One region of the Metabacillus sp. 22489 genome, then DNA from elsewhere that is predicted to be linked to it. Evidence: riboswitches for the same ligand, from Rfam matches in the RefSeq annotation. Region 1 holds a riboswitch; each other region holds the start of a gene.
What was found. Region 1 has a riboswitch for S-adenosylmethionine ahead of ACTJJ9_RS17435 (5-methyltetrahydropteroyltriglutamate--homocysteine S-methyltransferase). Riboswitches for the same ligand answer to the same signal wherever they lie in the genome.
Positions count from the first base shown of each region.

Region 1 (2,205 bases):
CGAAACTTTTATTTTATTGATATATACTAATTTCCCTATAAACAAAAACATCCCCACAAACGTTGTTTTTTCAACATTCATGAGGACAAATAATTTCATTAAACATTAAATATACTATTTTACAATTAACTTAATAAAACGGTCACTTTCGAGTTAAAAAGCTTAACATTATCACATGCACTTCTTATTTAACCGCTTTCCTTCTCATCCATTGTGTAGCAGCCCATTTGTCACCAACAATAACAGGTGCTCCTCCGTGGAATGTTGATTCATTAAGCATTTGGTTATTATAAAAATATTCGAAGTAAACAGCCATCCCTTTTTGCGGACTTACAGATAGGTTTAGCTTAGGAAAGTATGTTTCTCCTCCCTGCTCTACATCACTTAAATACATGACAAGTGTGCTTATTCTTGGGTTTTCCGCTGCTGAAAAATAATCTAGATGTGCTTTAAACTCCTGACCTACCTTATAATTTAGCACTTGAATTCCTTCGCCATGTTCAACTGGGATATTCATGATTTGGGAAATTCTTTTTTCAATTTTTGTAATTACTTCGTGTTGTCCGTCTTCAATGAACATACTGCTGCTTGTTCTCAGTTCATGTACTTCGCGAGAATCGCCTATTCTTGAGCGCTGCAGCCTATCCTTTGATAATTGAATTAGTACATCACATTCATCATCACTTAAAAAATTGCCTAAGATAACAATTAATGGTTCATCAAATCTAGCAATAATATGGATTTTATTACCAAAGTGATTAAAAATCGTTTGTTCTTTCAAAGCTAATTCTTTCGTTTCCATCGTAATCTTCCTCGACCTTCAATAATGAATTTTTCACAAAAAATGTTTCTTATAACGAAAGCATGTAAACGTTTAATCACAAGATGATGTTTTATTGTTGTTTCTTCCCCTCCTAAAATCAAGTGTGTTGAAGTGAAAAATATCTAATTCCTGTGAATTGATTTTACTATTTACTCATTTGTTTTACTACTATTTTTTGATGGAAAACTAAAAAATTTAATTGCTAATTTCACCTCCATGTACTCATTTTTTGCATGCCCTTCATCCCCTGCTACAATAATATTTAGCAAGCATTATTTAATAAATTTAGAAAATAGAATTAAAAAATTATTTGTACAGAATATTTTTTCAATATTGACAATTAGTGTTTTTAAGTATATTCTGAATGTCATAACTTAATATATTGATATTTTTTCTTATCAAGAGAGGTAGAGGGACTGGCCCTTTGACACCTCGGCAGCGGACTATTTATAGAACTGTGCCAATTCCAGTAGCAATTTGCTAGAAGATAAGAGGAGAAGATGAAACTTTCTATCTACCCCTCTTTTATTTTTAAAAGAGGGGTTTTTGATTTTATCGGATAGAAAAACAAAAAACAAAGATTCGTTAAGGAGAGGATATTAATGACAAAAACATTAGTAAAAGCACCATTTAGAGCAGATCATGTTGGAAGTTTGTTACGACCAGAAAGAATCCATCAGGCGAGAAAGGATTTTCAAGAAGGAGTAATTACTGCACAAGCCCTACACGAAATTGAAACAGAAGAAATTAAAAAAATTGTTGTTAAGCAAATCGAAGTTGGTTTAAAAGCAGTGACAGATGGAGAATTCCGCCGTAGATTTTGGCATACCGATTTCCTTGAGCATTTAAATGGAGTTGAAGGGTATGTTCCAAGCCATGGATTTAAATTCAATGGGAAGGAAACGGAAAGATATGATGTTCGTGTTATTGGAAAAATTTCATTTAACCAAGACCATCCACATGTAAAGGAATTTATAGAATTTAAAGAAATCGTTGGCGACCGTGCTGTTGCAAAACAAACAATTCCTAGTCCAAACCAATTATTTAATGCTGGTATCCGCAATCCAGACATTTATCCAGATATTGAAGAATATACAAAGGATATTATTCAAACGTACCGTGATGCGATCAAAGCATTTTATGATGCAGGCTGCCGTTACTTACAGCTAGATGATGTGTACATAGCTGGTCTTAATGCACCAGAAATTCCATTTAATGATAGTGGATATTCTCGTGAGGAATTAATCGACTTAGCGTTACGTGTTGTAAATGGCGTTTTAGAGGATAAACCTGAAGATTTAGTAGTAACGACTCACCTTTGCCGTGGGAACTACCGTTCAACATGGGCATTTGAAGGAAGCTATGCGAAAATCGCCCCAACG
Region 1 covers NZ_JBQENT010000032.1:41,512-43,716, forward strand. The annotation lists gene ACTJJ9_RS17430 (2OG-Fe(II) oxygenase) at 185-802, opposite strand; SAM riboswitch class I at 1,216-1,317, shown strand; gene ACTJJ9_RS17435 (5-methyltetrahydropteroyltriglutamate--homocysteine S-methyltransferase) at 1,426-2,205, shown strand, end outside.

Region 2 (2,205 bases), on a different contig from region 1:
TAATATTGCGCATGAAGCAGGAATTCCGCTAATCGTTGATAATACGTTTGCAACACCATTTTTATGTAGACCGATAGAGCATGGAGCTGATATCGTTGTTCATTCCGCAACAAAGTGGTTGTTAGGAAATGGGACGACACTTGGTGGAGTTATTGTTGACGGAGGGAAATTTGACTGGAATAGCCCTAAATTCCCTGGTTTTACAACACCAGACCCAAGCTATCATGATTTAGTATATGCTGAAGCTTTAGGTGAACAAGCATTTATTATTAAAGCAAGGGTTCAACTACTAAGAGATTTAGGTCCAGCAATCAGTCCTTATAATTCATTTCAATTTAGTCTAGGTTTAGAAACATTGCATGTTCGAATGAAGGAGCATATTGCGAATACTAGAAAAATGGTGAAATATTTACAGCAACACCCTGCGGTTGAATGGGTATTATATCCGGAATTAGACGATCACCCTGCAAAAGCTTTAGCAGAAAAATATTTACCAAATGGAGCTGGCTCAGTTATTGTGTTTGGTATTAAAGGTGGACGTGAGGCAGGGGCGAAGGTGATTAATAATGTAGAGCTATGGTCACATGTTGCAAATGTCGGAGATGCCAAAAGCTTAATCATCCATCCTGCGAGTACAACTCATCAGCAATTAGGTGCAGAAGATTTAAAAAGCTCTGGTGTGACAGAGGACTTAATTCGATTATCTGTTGGAATAGAGCATATTGAAGATATTATCGATGACCTGGAGCAAGCGATTTATCAAGCGACAGGGTTAAAAAGTAAATAATCTTTATGATAAAAGGATGATTCACAATAAATTGCTGATTATTGGCAACGTGTTGAATCATTCTTTTTTGCTGAAGTTAAAGAAAAAATCAATTGACATAAAGAAAAAATATTGTTAGAATCACAAACATACTATTCGTAATTGAAAAATTGATTTTTTACAATATAATTTTGTTCTCTTATCAAGAGAGGTGGAGGGAAGTGCCCTATGAAGCCCGGCAACCGTCAGTTTTTACTGAAATGGTGCCAATTCACGCAAAGCTTTTTGCTTTGAAAGATGGGAGAAAGGACAATTTACTGTGCCTTTCTGTTCCCATGCAGAAAGGCTTTTTGCTTTATTTGGATACTATAATAAGGATTTATCAAATATTGCAGGGGAAGAAAAAGTTTGGAAGAAGGTGAACAACTTGATTACTTTAGAAAACGTAAATAAGGTTTATCATACAAAATCTGGTGAAGTTAAGGCCGTAAATAATGTCAATTTAGAGATTGAAAAGGGCGAAATTTTTGGTGTCATCGGTTATAGTGGCGCTGGAAAAAGTTCATTGATCCGATTATTGAATGGATTAGAGAAGCCAACGAGTGGAAATATAACCGTTGCTGGAAAGAGAATCGATTCAATCCGTGGAGCAGAACTTCGAAAAGCGCGTTTAGAAATTAGTATGATTTTTCAACACTTCAATTTACTATGGTCGAGAACAGTCCGTGAAAACATCTCATTTCCTTTAGAAATTGCTGGAGTGAAAAAGCTAGAAAGAAAAAGACGTGTTGACGAATTAATTAAGCTTGTTGGTCTTGAAGGTCGTGAAGACTCTTATCCATCTCAGCTAAGTGGTGGACAAAAACAAAGAGTGGGGATTGCAAGAGCGCTAGCGAACAATCCTAAGGTATTACTATGTGATGAGGCTACGTCAGCATTAGACCCACAAACAACGGATTCTATTTTAGATTTACTCGTTGATATCAATAAACGACTTGGGCTGACGATCGTCTTAATTACACATGAAATGCATGTTATAAGAAAGATTTGTAATAGAGTTGCTGTCATTGAAGCTGGTAGCATCGTTGAGCAAGGAGAGGTTCTCGAGCTATTTAAAAATCCGCAGCAGCCGATTACAAAAAGGTTCCTTAACCAGGATAATGAACCAGAGGAAACTATTGAGCAATTATTAGAACATTATCCAGATGGAAAAGTGATTAAGCTATCTTTTATTGGGGATTCAACAGAACAGCCACTTATTACGAATCTTGTCCGTCAATTTGATATAAATGTGAATATTTTACAAGGGAAGATTTCACAAACACAAAATGGCGCATATGGAACATTATTCGTTCAATTACAAGGGGAAGAAGCGATTATCAATCAAGCAATAGCCTTCATTAAGGAAAACAAAATAGGAGTGGAGGTGGTTGAAAATG
Region 2 covers NZ_JBQENT010000005.1:133,686-135,890, forward strand. The annotation lists gene ACTJJ9_RS04805 (O-acetylhomoserine aminocarboxypropyltransferase/cysteine synthase family protein) at 1-787, shown strand, start outside; SAM riboswitch class I at 963-1,070, shown strand; gene ACTJJ9_RS04810 (methionine ABC transporter ATP-binding protein) at 1,194-2,205, shown strand, end outside; gene ACTJJ9_RS04815 (methionine ABC transporter permease) at 2,203-2,205, shown strand, end outside.
Region 2: linked by a shared signal. The riboswitch ahead of ACTJJ9_RS04810 (methionine ABC transporter ATP-binding protein) and the one ahead of ACTJJ9_RS17435 (5-methyltetrahydropteroyltriglutamate--homocysteine S-methyltransferase) in region 1 are both predicted to bind S-adenosylmethionine.

Region 3 (2,205 bases), on a different contig from region 1:
TGCATATCCACCATACGTATCAACGATGATTTTACGTCCTGTTAAACCAGCATCTCCTTGTGGCCCACCGATAACAAAACGTCCGGTTGGATTAATAAAATACTTTGTATTTTCATCAATTAATTCAGCAGGAACTACTGGATTGATAACATATTCCTTAACATTTCGTTGAATTTGTTCCAGTGAAATTTCTGGATGATGCTGTGTTGATATAACAATTGTATCGATCCGAACTGGCTTATCATTCTCATCATATTCTACAGTTACTTGGGTTTTTCCATCTGGACGTAAATATGGAAGAATCTCCTCTTTACGAACCTCAGTTAAACGACGAGAAAGCTTGTGAGCTAATGAAATAGGTAGTGGCATTAATTCCTTTGTTTCATTACAAGCAAAACCAAACATTAATCCTTGGTCACCAGCTCCAATAGCTTCGATTTCTTCATCTGACATTTGACCTTCACGCGCCTCAAGTGCTTTGTCAACCCCAAGTGCAATATCTGCAGATTGTTCATCAATAGAAGTTAATACAGCACATGTTTCAGCATCAAAGCCATATTTTGCACGAGTATAACCAATTCCTTTAATCGTTTCTCGAACAATTTTAGGAATATCTACATAAGTACTAGTTGTAATTTCACCTGCAACTAATACTAATCCAGTCGTAACTGATGTTTCACAAGCAACACGTGCATTTGGGTCCTTTTCAATAATTGCATCAAGGATTGAATCAGAAATTTGGTCACAAATCTTATCTGGGTGTCCTTCTGTAACTGACTCAGAAGTAAAAAGACGTTTTTTAGTCATAATTTAATGCTTCCTCCTCATATATTCGGTTATCATCATTTGAGCCGGAACTCTTCCCTAAGTAAAGTAACCTAAACACCTATGATAAGGATGTTTAAATGAAACACTTTTACAAGAAATCACGTTGGGATGTTTTGTGAACAGAAATATTATGTATCTTTACCACATATTGTTCTTTAGGTAAAATTAATCTGTTAGCAAAAAAACCTTTCCCCTGTGAGGAAAGGTTTTGTATCGTTCATCGCCTTTCGCTCTTATCGATCAAGGGCTTTCGCCTTGCTCAGGTTAGCACCTTTGCATCGGAAAGTGTCAGTAACAAGTGCAAATTTCTCATTCAAAATTGTATGAGTTTGATTAAGCTTGCACTGTCCTACTTTCATTGATAGCAGGTTGCTGGGTTTCATAGGGCCTGTCCCTCCACCAGCTCGGGATAAGAGAATCCGTTCAAGGTCATATCATAGCGTACTGGATCGCAAACTGTCAAGAATAAAAGTAGAATAAGAACATCTCAACATGAAATTGCTATGATTATAAAATTCATATTCCTAATGGCTTAGATTCTTTTATCTACATGTTCATCATGCCCATCAATACATGAAATTATGAGCCTTTTTATCAGCTTTTGAACATGAAAGAAAAGTTTATCTATACTAGAAAGACAAAAAAAGGATGAAAAATCATCCCCTGTATTTATTTTAGTTCGTTGAATTTAAGGCTACTAAACGGTACGTAACATTTGTCTGATTATTATGGAGTTCTAATTTTTCAACAATGGCTTCACCTGATATTTCACCATGTTTTGTTTTTCTGACCTCAATAGGAATATCAATAGGATAAATACGATACCCGTCTTTTGTTAATACAAACAAATTTTCCTCCAAGCGTTTTTCGTTTCCTTTTGTCACGATCATCGTGTTAAATTCTACGGGCATACCCATAATGAAAACCTCCTTTTAATTACATACCTATAAATAAATGATAGCATTCTTGTCTACATAGAACAAAGAACTTATTGCTTTTTCATCCATAAACATAATCGATGAAGTGTTTCACGATTAATTGAAGGGGGAAAATAGTGTGTAAATTCATCAAAATACCAAGTTTCTACCTTCTTATCTAATTCTTTCAAGCGTTTTTCTAGCCTATAGGCATGCTCGACAGAAACATTTTTATCTTTTACTCCATGAATAATTAAAACAGGGGCATTCATTTTTTCCAATTCATATAGAGGTGTTCGCCATTTATATCGTTTAGGAAACTTTGTAGGTGTGCCACCGATTACTCTTTTCATCATTCTGCGTAAGTCTTCACGCTCTATATAGGTTAATACCATATCAGAGACCCCTCCCCAGGTGACAACAGAACGAATATGTTTGGACATAATTCCTGCTATTAGCG
Region 3 covers NZ_JBQENT010000063.1:10,471-12,675, forward strand. The annotation lists gene metK (methionine adenosyltransferase) at 1-810, opposite strand, end outside; SAM riboswitch class I at 1,059-1,244, opposite strand; gene ACTJJ9_RS24040 (DUF2584 domain-containing protein) at 1,503-1,745, opposite strand; gene ACTJJ9_RS24045 (alpha/beta hydrolase family protein) at 1,817-2,205, opposite strand, start outside.
Region 3: linked by a shared signal. The riboswitch ahead of metK (methionine adenosyltransferase) and the one ahead of ACTJJ9_RS17435 (5-methyltetrahydropteroyltriglutamate--homocysteine S-methyltransferase) in region 1 are both predicted to bind S-adenosylmethionine.

Region 4 (2,205 bases), on a different contig from region 1:
TCACTCCGAACATCATGCTAACCTCTGATGAGCCTTGGTTAATCATTTCAATGTTGACTCCAGCATTCGCAAGCGCTTTTGCTGCACGAGCTGTTGTCCCAACATTATGTCTCATGCCTTCTCCAACAACCATAATGAGGACAAGATTATGTTCAATAATCACTTCATCCGCATGCAATTCATTGATAATTCGCTTCGTAATTGCTGCTTCAATTTCTTTATCCATTTGATTTTGTCTTAGGATAACTGTGACATCATCAATTCCTGAAGGCACATGCTCATACGTAAGACCAAAATCCTCTAAAATTTGCAGCAGTCTACGGCCGAAGCCAATTTCCCGGTTCATTAAATATTTGCTAATGTAAATGCTGCAAAAGCCTTTATCACTCGCGATTCCAATGACCGGTCCGTTTGTATTTGCCCGCTCGTTGACAATTCTTGTCCCAGGGGCAGTAGGGTTGTTCGTATTTTTCACATTGACAGGTATTCCTGCTCGAAAGGCAGGAATTAATGCTTCATCATGGAAAACAGAAAATCCCGCATAAGATAGCTCTCTCATTTCACGATAAGTAAGCTCACTTATTTCCTTTGGATTTTGAACAATAGTAGGATTTACTGAATAAACTGCATCAACATCTGTAAAGTTTTCATATAAATCCGCCTTCACACCATTGGCAAGTATCGAACCAGTAATATCAGATCCGCTTCTTGAGAATGTTAATACATCACCGTTTTTATTATGGCCAAAAAAGCCTGGAAACACGATAATTCCTTCACGATCGCGAAGCTTATATAAATTATCATATGACTCCGGTAAAACCTGAGCATTGCCAGGTTCATCTGATACGATTAAGCCCGCCTCTTTAGGACTAACGTATTGTGCTAATACTCCGCGATGTTGAAAGTATGCAGCAATGAGCTTTGCATTATTATCCTCACCGCTTGCTTTAATAGCATCTAAAAAGCGATCAGGCTTTTCTTTATTTCCATTTAATAATGCCTTTAAATCACGGGAAATTGTGTCTATGATATCAAGGGAAATCTCCAGCTCCTTCGCAATGCTTGCATATCGTTCAATAATCGTTGCAAATTCACTCTCTATCTCTTCTCCTGCTAATACCTTTTCCGCACAATCGATTAGTAAATCCGTTACCTTAATATCGTCTGAAAAACGTTTTCCTGGCGCTGAAACAACGACTACCTTTCTTTCAGGATCTGAGACAACGATTTGAAATACTTTCTTTAGCTGTTCTCCAGATGCTAATGAAGAACCCCCAAATTTAACAACCTTCATTTCTACAACTCCTACTATTTTTAATTTTCAGTCAAATTTTGTTTCTAATTATCTCTTTTTTTGATTGAATAATCAAGAGTTTTCTTCCCATAAGGAACATTTGTCTTTTTATAGTAGACATTTTTCTTTTCCATTCATAGTATATGTCAAAATGACAGGACAATGATCAAGATTGTTTCTATCATATAAAAAACCTCTCTAAGATAGAGAGGTTTCACCACATGTATTAGGAGTCCCTCTCTTATCTGTCAAAACCAAAATTGATTTTGCAGGAATTAGCACCAATTCTACGTATAGAACGGTTGCTGGGCGTCATCGGGCCAGTCCCTCCGCCACTCTTGATAAGAGATATTTAGAATATCCATTTAAGAAAGAATAAATTTACTTTAATCTTGAACATGGAGAATGTCAAGAACAATTGAACCTTGGGGACTGTCCCCAATATTAAATATCTACCTTTACTTGTTTTTTCGCTGGCTTATTGAGCACTAGCGGCATGACGAGCAGTACACCTAGCAGCATAAAAATCGCGGAAATTTGATAGGATATCGTTAAGCCGAATAGTTGCTTTAAAACACCAGCTAGCCCCATCATAATGACCATCGCTCCCATAAATAATGGTGTCATAATTCCATTTACACGACCTACAAACGCTTCCTCTGCATTTGTTAAAATCATCGTATTAATACTGATTTGAATCGCAGGCATCATGAGACCACAAAAGAATTGAGCAGCAATGGATAGCCATAATATATTTGAAAAACCGATTATCGAAATCATTAAGGCGTTGATAATCATCCCTGCAGCAAGCATACGAATTGGTGAGATCTTTTTCGATACAGCTAATGCGATACCACCGCCAATAATCATCGCAACCCCATTTACCGCCATAAACCATTGAAGAAATTCCT
Region 4 covers NZ_JBQENT010000002.1:154,684-156,888, forward strand. The annotation lists gene ACTJJ9_RS02020 (aspartate kinase) at 1-1,294, opposite strand, end outside; SAM riboswitch class I at 1,533-1,642, opposite strand; gene ACTJJ9_RS02025 (MFS transporter) at 1,739-2,205, opposite strand, start outside.
Region 4: linked by a shared signal. The riboswitch ahead of ACTJJ9_RS02020 (aspartate kinase) and the one ahead of ACTJJ9_RS17435 (5-methyltetrahydropteroyltriglutamate--homocysteine S-methyltransferase) in region 1 are both predicted to bind S-adenosylmethionine.